DNA from 2 places in the Methylobacterium litchii genome. Region 2 is predicted to be linked to the other one. Evidence: riboswitches for the same ligand, from Rfam matches in the RefSeq annotation. Region 2 holds a riboswitch; the other holds the start of a gene.
What was found. A riboswitch is a leader RNA that binds a small molecule or an ion and turns the genes downstream of it on or off. The one in region 2 is predicted to bind thiamine pyrophosphate.
Positions count from the first base shown of each region.

Region 1: another riboswitch for thiamine pyrophosphate. It lies ahead of thiO (glycine oxidase ThiO); the one in region 2 lies ahead of thiC (phosphomethylpyrimidine synthase ThiC).

Region 1 is NZ_JBBXMY010000006.1:147,313-151,723, reverse strand. It holds gene AAHF99_RS13430 (thiamine phosphate synthase) at 1-345, opposite strand, end outside; gene thiG (thiazole synthase) at 342-1,142, opposite strand; gene thiS (sulfur carrier protein ThiS) at 1,146-1,358, opposite strand; gene thiO (glycine oxidase ThiO) at 1,355-2,572, opposite strand; TPP riboswitch at 2,641-2,771, opposite strand; gene AAHF99_RS13410 (adenylate/guanylate cyclase domain-containing protein) at 2,800-4,059, opposite strand; gene rpoD (RNA polymerase sigma factor RpoD) at 4,129-4,411, opposite strand, start outside.
Region 2 is NZ_JBBXMY010000002.1:68,610-73,020, forward strand. It holds gene AAHF99_RS05155 (transglycosylase domain-containing protein) at 1-1,054, opposite strand, end outside; gene AAHF99_RS05160 (hypothetical protein) at 1,309-1,800, shown strand; gene AAHF99_RS05165 (PilZ domain-containing protein) at 1,838-2,083, shown strand; gene AAHF99_RS05170 (HNH endonuclease family protein) at 2,091-2,462, opposite strand; TPP riboswitch at 2,577-2,681, shown strand; gene thiC (phosphomethylpyrimidine synthase ThiC) at 2,748-4,411, shown strand, end outside.

The DNA.
Region 1 (4,411 bases), on a different contig from region 2:
CGCCGCCGCGACGTCGCGAACCGAATGCGCGGAGAGGCCAACGAGTAGCTTAGGGCCTGCCCGCTCTCGCAATCCGGGCAGGGCGGACATCGGCAGATGTACCCCGTCCGCGCGGAGCGCATGAGCAAGGTCGAGATCGCCGCCGACGCTGAGGAAGCCGCCGGCCGCGCGCACCGCCCCCGTCACCGCCTCCCCGAGGTCGCGCCGTTCGTCCGCCGACAGGTCGCGGTCGCGGAACCAGATCCAACGCCCTCCCCCGGCCAGCACCGCCCGCACCGTCTCGGCGAGGGGGCGGGCGTGGCCGTGGCGGTCCGTCACCGCAAGCAGCGGCGACGGCAGACTCATGAGCCGACGAGGCCGAGTTGCGGGCTCGACGGATCGGCCCGGCCCCGGCGGGGAATGCGCCCAGCGAGATAGGCATCGCGACCCGCCTCGACGGCGCGGGCCATGGCGCGGGCCATCCGCACGGGATCGTCGGCCTTGGCGACGGCGGTGTTCACGAGGCAGGCGGCGGCGCCGAGTTCCATGGCGATCACAGCATCGGACGCCGTTCCGATCCCGGCATCGACGATGACCGGTACGCCCGCCCGGCGGCAGATCAACTCGATGTTGGCCGGGTTGGCGACGCCCATGCCGGAGCCAATCAGCGAGCCCATGGGCATCACGGCGGCGCAGCCGATGTCTTCCAGCCGTCGGCAGACGATGGGATCGTCGTTGCAATAGGGCAGGACGGTGAAGCCCTCGTCCACGAGGTGGCGACAGGCCTCGATCAGTTCGGCGACGTCCGGGTACAGGGTCTCGCGGTCGCCGATCACCTCGACCTTGATCCAGGTGGTGTCGAGGGCTTCGCGGGCGAGTTCGGCGGTCATGATGGCGTCGCGGGCGGTCTCGCAGCCGGCGGTGTTCGGCAGGAAGCGGCGCCCCTTCAGCAGGCTCACCGTGTCCGACCCGTGCCCCCGGAGGGAGACCCGGCGGATCGACGCGGTGACGATTTCCGCGTCGGACGCCTCGACCGCGTCGCGCATGATCGCCTGGGTCGGGTAGCCGGCAGTCCCGAGGAACAGGCGCGACGAGAGCCGCACCCCGGCGATCACCAGGGCGTCGTCCTCCTCGGGGCGCAGCGGCGTGACGATGCTGTCCATGCTCTAGCCTCCCTGCATGGCGCGGACGATCTCGATGCGGTCGCCCGGCGTGATGGTGGTGTCGGCCCAGTCCTTCCGGCGCAGGACGCGGCCGTTGAGGGCGATGGCGATGCCCTGCGGCCCCTCGATCCCAGCCTCGTCCGCCTCGGCGGTGAACAGGGCCTCGACGGTGGCGGCCTCGCTCTCGCGGGGCTCGCCGTTGACGAAGAGCTTCATCGCGCGGCCCTCCTCGGCTCCGGTCGCGCGAAGCGCGACAGGGTGAAAGCTTGGGCCACGGCCGGTAATTCGCCCGAGGCCACGAGGTCGGCCACGGCATCGGCGGTGACGGGCGCCAGCAGATAGCCGTTGCGATGGTGGCCGGTGGCGACGACCAACCCCGGTGCGATGGTATCGATGATCGGCGCGTCGTCGTCGGAGGTCGGGCGGTAGCCGCTCCACACGGCCTCGACCTCCATCTCCTCAATGCCCGGCAGCACCCGTCGCGCGCCTTCGAGCAGGGCGTAGAGCCCGCCCGCCGTCACGCCCGCGCGAAATCCACAATCCTCCACCGTCGCGCCGATGACGAGGTGGCCGTCGCTCTTCGGGGCCATGTGGACCTGCTCGGTCCAGACCATGCGGGACAGGGTGCCGGTCTGGCGTGTGGTCCGCAGGGCGAGGGCCTGCCCCTTCAGGGGGCGCACCGGCAGCGCGAGACTGTCCGGCAGCAAACCGCCCTCCCCGCTCCACGCGCCGGCTGCAAGAACGATCGTCTCGGCGGAGAGGCGCCCGGCCTCCGTCAGCACGCCGGTCACACGCCCGCCCGACCAGTCGAGGCCGGTGACGGCCATGCGCTCGATGATCGTCACGCCCGCCGCCTCACAGGCGCGCACCAGCGCCGCCATGACGAGACGGGGATCGACCTGATGGTCGAGGGGGCATTGCACGCCCGCCGTCACCGAGGGGCGCAGGACGGGTTCCAGGCGGCGGATCTCGGTGCCGTTCAGCCATGTCGCGTCGAGGCCGGAGCGGCGCTGCAGATCGTAGCGGAAGCGCAGGCGCTCCACCTCGTCGCGGCCGACGGCGAGGACCAGCGTGCCGTCAGGCCGGTAATCGATGGAGAGGCCGGAGGCGGCTTCGAGCTCGCCGCGGAAGCCGGGCCAGCGGGCGAGCGAGTCCATGGCAAGCGGCAGCAGCGGGTCGGAGCCGGGCTCGTGCTCGGCGGCCGGCGCCAGCATTCCTGTGGCGGCAAGGCTCGCGCCGGAACCGATGCTTCCCCGCTCGATCACCGTGACGGAGAGCCCCCGGGACGCGAGGCGCCACGCGCTGGCAAGGCCGATCAGCCCGCCGCCGATGACGGCGACATCCGCACGCGCGGGCAGTCTCGAGGTCCGGGCGTCGAACCCCGGATCCCGGCGCTGTCCAATGGGTGAAACGGGCCTCGGAAGCCCCATGGCGACACTCCGCTTATCGGGCGGAGGGATGGGGCCGGGTGCTTCGTGAAAAGCGATGGCCTGTCAGGACGACGGCCGCGGTCCAATCCCTACGCCGGTGTGAACCGGATCAGGTTCGAAGGATTTCCGCGCCGCAGGCCCCATCAAGGGCGTGCCATCGGTTTCTCAGCCCCTTGCCGGGGATCTCCCTGGAACAGAGGCAGATGTGGGCCCTCGCGCCGCCGGGGTCAATCCCGTTTGCGTGGCCGCAGGAACTTCGGCTTGAACACCGCCATCGGTTCCTCGAAGCCATGGAGTGTGTGGACGCCGACAGGCACCGGATCGCCCCACAGGAAATCCACGAAGGGCTTCGACATCAGAAGCTCCTCGCCGAGGCCCCGGTTGAGCTTGGCGAGCCGGCTCGCGAGGTTCACGTCGCGGCCGATCACCGTGAAGTCGAGGCGCGAGCCCGAGCCTACATTGCCGTAGGCCGCCTCGCCGTGGTGGAGGGCGATGCCCGCCTGGATTGGCACCGGGAACTGATGCAGGGCGTTCGCTTCGTCGATGGCGGCCAGGATATGCTGCGCCGCCGTCAGGGCGCCCTTGGCCGCGCCGCCGAGGTCGTCGCCGCTCTCGCGGAAGATCGCGAGCAGCCCGTCGCCGAGATATTTCAGTACCTCGCCGCCTTCGCCTTCGATGGGCGGGACAAGGCAATCGAAGAACACGTTGAGGAGGGCCACCGCCTCCTCCGGCGTCATGTCGGCGGAGATGCGCGTGTAGTCGCGCATGTCGGCGAACAGGATCGCGGAGCGGATGCGCGTCACCTGCCCGCGCCGGATGTCGCCCGACAGGATCGCCCGGTGCGGCTCGTCGCCGACATAGACCCGCAGCACGTGGTCGAGCTGCTTGTTCAGCACCCGCATCTCCATCACCGCCGCGAGCGCGGGCATGATGAAACGCAGGATCGCGATGTGCTCGCGCTCGAACCCCGTCGGGCACTTGGTGGCGAAGGTGATGCCGTTCTGCGTGCCGTTCGTGAAGAACAGCGGCGCGACGACATAGTGCGTGAACCCTTCCGCCTTGAGGTCCGGCACGATGGCGTAGGCGTCGTCCGGCGTCTCGGAGAGGTCGAGGATCAGCCATCGGCCGGTCCGGTGGACCTCCGCGAAGGGGCTGCGGAGATACGCCTCCTGCGAGCGGCTGCCGTGCGGAAAGAGCCGCACCGTGACGCCGCCGTTGCGCGTCCAGACGCGCCCGACGCCGGCATATTCCGAATGGAGCGTGTCGATGGCGGTGGAGGCGCGATCGACCGGAACGCCGATGTCGATCAGCCGCTCGGCCAAGCCTTCGAGCATCCGCTCGGCCTTGTCGATGCGGGCGCCTTCACCAAGCAGCCAGTCGCGGATGCCGACCGAGGGTTCCAGCGCGCCGAACGGCACGTCGCTGGTCTCGGAGCCGTCCGCATCGGCCGTCGGTGTTCCGGGCAGTGGCGGACGTCGTTCGAGCATGGCGCCAAGGTGGGATTCCGTAACGGCAAAGCAAGGCTTTGCCGTGAGCCGGCGGCACGCGCCGCCGACTCAGTTGTCGAGGAAGCTCCTGAGCTTCCGGCTGCGGCTCGGATGCTTGAGCTTGCGCAGCGCCTTCGCCTCGATCTGGCGAATGCGCTCGCGGGTCACGGAGAATTGCTGCCCGACCTCTTCGAGGGTGTGGTCGGTGTTCATGCCGATGCCGAAGCGCATGCGCAGCACGCGTTCCTCGCGCGGGGTCAGCGACGCGAGCACGCGCGTCGTGGTCTCGCGCAGGTTCGACTGGATCGCCGCGTCAATCGGAAGGACGACGTTCTTGTCCTCGATGAAGTCA
Region 2 (4,411 bases):
TGCCGACGTAATCGTCGAGCACGTCCATCACGAGGTCGGCGACGTAGTTAGCCGAGCCGCCGCCGCGGATGCTCGCGGGCCGGGCCGGCTGGGCGAGCGCCACCTTCACGTCCTGCGGCTGCGCGAAGCCCAGCTCCTGCATCGCCGCCAACACTTGCGCCGCGCGGGCCTGGGCCGCCGGGAGGTTGCGGTTCGGCGCCAGCCGCGAGGGCGCCTGCACGAGGCCGCCGAGCATCGCGGCCTGGGCGAGGCTCACGTCCTTGGCGGGCTTGCCGAAATAGCGCTGTGCCGCCGCCTCCACGCCATAGGCGCCCGCGCCGAAATAGACGCGGTTGAGGTAGAGTTCGAGAATCTCGTCCTTCGTGTACTTGTGCTCCAGCCACAGGGCGAGGATCGCCTCCTGGATCTTGCGCGAGGCCGAGCGCTCCGGCGTCAGGAACAGGTTCTTGGCGAGCTGCTGCGTCAGCGTCGAGCCGCCCTGGGCGACACCGCGCCGGGTCAGGTTCTGGCCGATGGCGCGCAGGATGCCGACCGGATCGACACCGAAATGCTGGTAGAACCGCCGGTCCTCGATGGCGACGAAGGCGCGCGGCAGGTAGGGCGGCAATTCCTTGATCGAGACCACCCGGCCGCCGGTCTCGCCCCGGTTGGCCAGGAGCGTGCCGTCGCTCGCCAGGATCGCGATGTTCGGCGGGCGCTTCGGCACGGCCAACTGGTCGATCGGCGGCAATTGCGACGCGTGGTAGGCGATGAGCCCGGCGAGGCCGATCACGGCCCACAGGCCGAGCACCACGCCGCCATAGACGATGCGGCCGAGCCACGAGCGGCGGCGCTTCGCGCTGCGCCCCCTGCCCGACGAGCCCCGGCCCCCGGAGGAGCCACGGGACGGGGAGGACCGCTTCGCCGGTTGCCTGCTCACGCGTTCCTTGCTCCCTGTCTCGGCGCCGCCGGCCCGATCCTCGCGGGAGAGGCGCAGGTCGAGGTCGCCGCGCTGGCCGATCCGCCCTTCCGGGACATCGAAATTCGGCTCGGCTCTGCCACGCTTCTGCGCCATCGACACCCGTCACGAAGCTGCTCGCCCGCGCGCGAGGCCGCGCAACCGGACGTTGACATGACGTCGCGGCGGCCCTGCGGACGCGTTCTGAGACGCTGTAAATGCGGCGGTTTAAGGGGCCGTTAAGATACCCGGCCCGCGTCGGGATGGTGGCCTGGGATGGACTAGCCAGACCAATATTCCGGCCTGCCGCCCCTGGTTTCGGCGCGGGTCCCTCCGTATGGTGCCGCCCGTTTCAGGGGGAGAGCACTATCGTGCGGGTTGCCATTCTCGTCGCGATGACCGGATTCGGCCTCGGAAGCCTTCCGGCATGGTCCCAGGTCCGCCTCGATACGGTCAACACCATCGCCTGTGCCGAGGAAGGCGGCATCTGCCGGATGCCTTATCCGACGAATGTCTATTTCGGGGTGCCGGGCAAGACCAACGGCCGCCCCTTCCCGCAGGGCGGCACGGTGGCGTGCAACGTCCAGAGCTTCGGCGATCCGGCGCCCAACCAGCGCAAGGCCTGCTGGTACGCCCCTCGCCTTACCGGCAACGAGGGCGGCGGCTTCCGGGAGCGCCCCCGCCGCGACGACCGCGACGAGTATCGTCCACGGGACGAGTATCGCTCGCGGGACGATGACCGCCCTCGCGACGAGTACCGCCCCCGTCGTGATGTCGACCGCGACGAGTACCGCCCGCGCCGCGACGATTTCGACGATACGCGAGAGCGCCGCCGCTATCGCAGCGTGCCGGACGATGAGTGAGCCTGTGTCGGCGGTTCGGAGCGGAGAGGCAGACGGCATGTCCGATGACCGGCGCGGCGCCTATCGCCGCAACGCCTTCACCTTCGGGGCCGTGGAGACCGGCGCAGGGGAGATCGGCTGCCTCGTCTGGGACGTGACCGAGACCGGCGCCCTGATCGAGATCGAGCAAGCCGTGGACCTGCCGGAGCGGTTGCGTGTGCGCCTCGCCCCGGAGACGGCACCGCACGAGGCGAGCGTCGCGTGGCAGAACGGCAAGCGCGCGGGCATCGCCTTCTCCGGGTAAGGCAGCCTCAGTCCTTGCGCTTTCCCGCCCGTCGGTCCCGCGTCATGCGCGTCGGGGCGTAAAAGTCGTCGGGCTTGGTGCGCACCCAGGCCACGAACTTCGCGAGTTCCGGGTCGGCGCGCAGGGCCTCGACATCGGCGAGGCGCCGGGCGATCTCGGCCTCGCTGTAGCGGGCGTGGATCGCCGAGTGGCAGACCTGATGCAGCCGCACCGTACCCCGATGGGTGCCGCCCTTCAGCTTGGGCGTGAGGTGGTGCAGGCTCGATTTCGAACCGCGCGGGATCGGCCTCTCGCAGAGCGGGCAGATGACCGGCGCCGCGGCCTGGGGGCCGTGGGTCGTCGGATCGTCATCGCGCCACAGGCGCTCGCGTCTGCCCAAGCCTCGTCTCCCGGCGTCTTCGGTGGATCGGGACGGCAGGCCGCAGAGTAAAGCCCGCTGTTATGGCGTTTCGCCCGTCGGCATTGACAACATCCGGCAAACGACGGAGTTTCGAACCGTTCCGAGGGGGGCCCTGACCGGGCTGAGATTGGGCGTAATGCCCTGACCCTTGAACCTGATCCGGTTCGTACCGGCGGAGGGACGGGAACCTGCGGCCACGGGATGCCGCACCTTACCCCTATCGTCGTCACGCAATTGGACCGCTCCAGCGCCAGGAGAGGCCAAATGAACGCACCCGTGCTGCCCAAGGATGTGAAGGGAAGCCCCGAGACCGTGACCACGGGACCGGTCTCCGGCTCGCGGAAGGTCTACGCGACCGTCGGTGGCCGGGAGGACATCCGCGTCCCGTTCCGTGAGATCGTGCTGACCGACCCGAAGGAAGAGCCGGTGCGGGTCTACGACCCGTCGGGGCCCTACACCGAGACCGATGCCCGCATCGACCTGTCGGCGGGCCTGCCGCAGATCCGCGCCCCGTGGATCGCCGCGCGCGGCTACGCGACCGCCGAGCCCCGCGCCGTGAAGCCGGAGGACAACGGCTTCGCCTCGGCCGACAAGCTCGTCGCCCCCTGCCCCGCCGAGCGCGTGCTCCGCAAGGCCGCCCCCGGCCAGATGGTGACGCAGTACGAGTTCGCCCGCGCCGGGATCGTCACCGAGGAGATGATCTACGTCGCCCATCGCGAAAACCTCTGCCGCGAGCAGATGCTGGAGCGCGCCGAGGCGGCCCTGGCAGACGGCGAGAATTTCGGCGCGGCGGTGCCGGCCTTCATCACACCCGAATTCGTGCGCGACGAGATCGCGCGCGGCCGGGCGATCATCCCCGCCAACATCAACCACACCGAAGTCGAGCCGATGGCGATTGGCCGGAACTTCCTCGTGAAGATCAACGCCAACATCGGCAACTCGGCGGTCACGTCGTCGGCCGCCGAAGAGGTCGAGAAGCTGGTCTGGTCGATCCGCTGGGGCGCGGACACGGTCATGGACCTCTCGACCGGCCGCAACATCCACAACATCCGCTCGTGGATCATCCGCAACTCGCCCGTGCCGATCGGGACGGTGCCGATCTATCAGGCGCTGGAAAAGGTCGGCGGCGACCCGCTCAAGCTCGATTGGGAGGTCTTCAAGGACACGCTCATCGAGCAGGCCGAGCAGGGCGTCGATTACTTCACCATCCATGCCGGCGTGCGCCTGGCCCACGTCCCGCTGACGGCGCGTCGCGTCACCGGCATCGTCTCGCGCGGCGGCTCGATCATGGCGCGCTGGTGTCTCGCCGGGCACCGCGAATCGTTCCTCTACGAGCGGTTCGACGAGATCTGCGACATCATGCGGGCCTACGACGTGTCGTTCTCGCTGGGTGACGGCCTGCGGCCCGGCTCCATCGCCGACGCCAACGACGCCGCGCAGTTCGCCGAGCTTGAGACCCTGGGCGAACTCACCAAGATTGCCTGGAACAAGGGCTGTCAGGTGATGATCGAGGGCCCCGGCCACGTGCCGATGCACAAGATCAAGGTGAACATGGAGAAGCAGCTTCGCGAGTGCGGCGAGGCGCCCTTCTACACCCTCGGCCCGCTGACCACGGACATCGCGCCGGGCTACGACCACATCACGTCGGGCATCGGCGCGGCGATGATCGGCTGGTTCGGTACGGCGATGCTCTGCTACGTCACGCCGAAGGAGCATCTCGGCCTGCCGGACCGCGATGATGTGAAGGTCGGCGTGATCACCTACAAGATCGCCGCCCACGCCGCCGACCTCGCCAAGGGCCACCCCGCCGCGCAGCTGCGCGACGACGCCCTCAGCCGCGCCCGGTTCGACTTCCGCTGGGAGGACCAGTTCAACCTCAGCCTCGACCCGGATACGGCGCGCACCTACCACGACGAGACCTTGCCGAA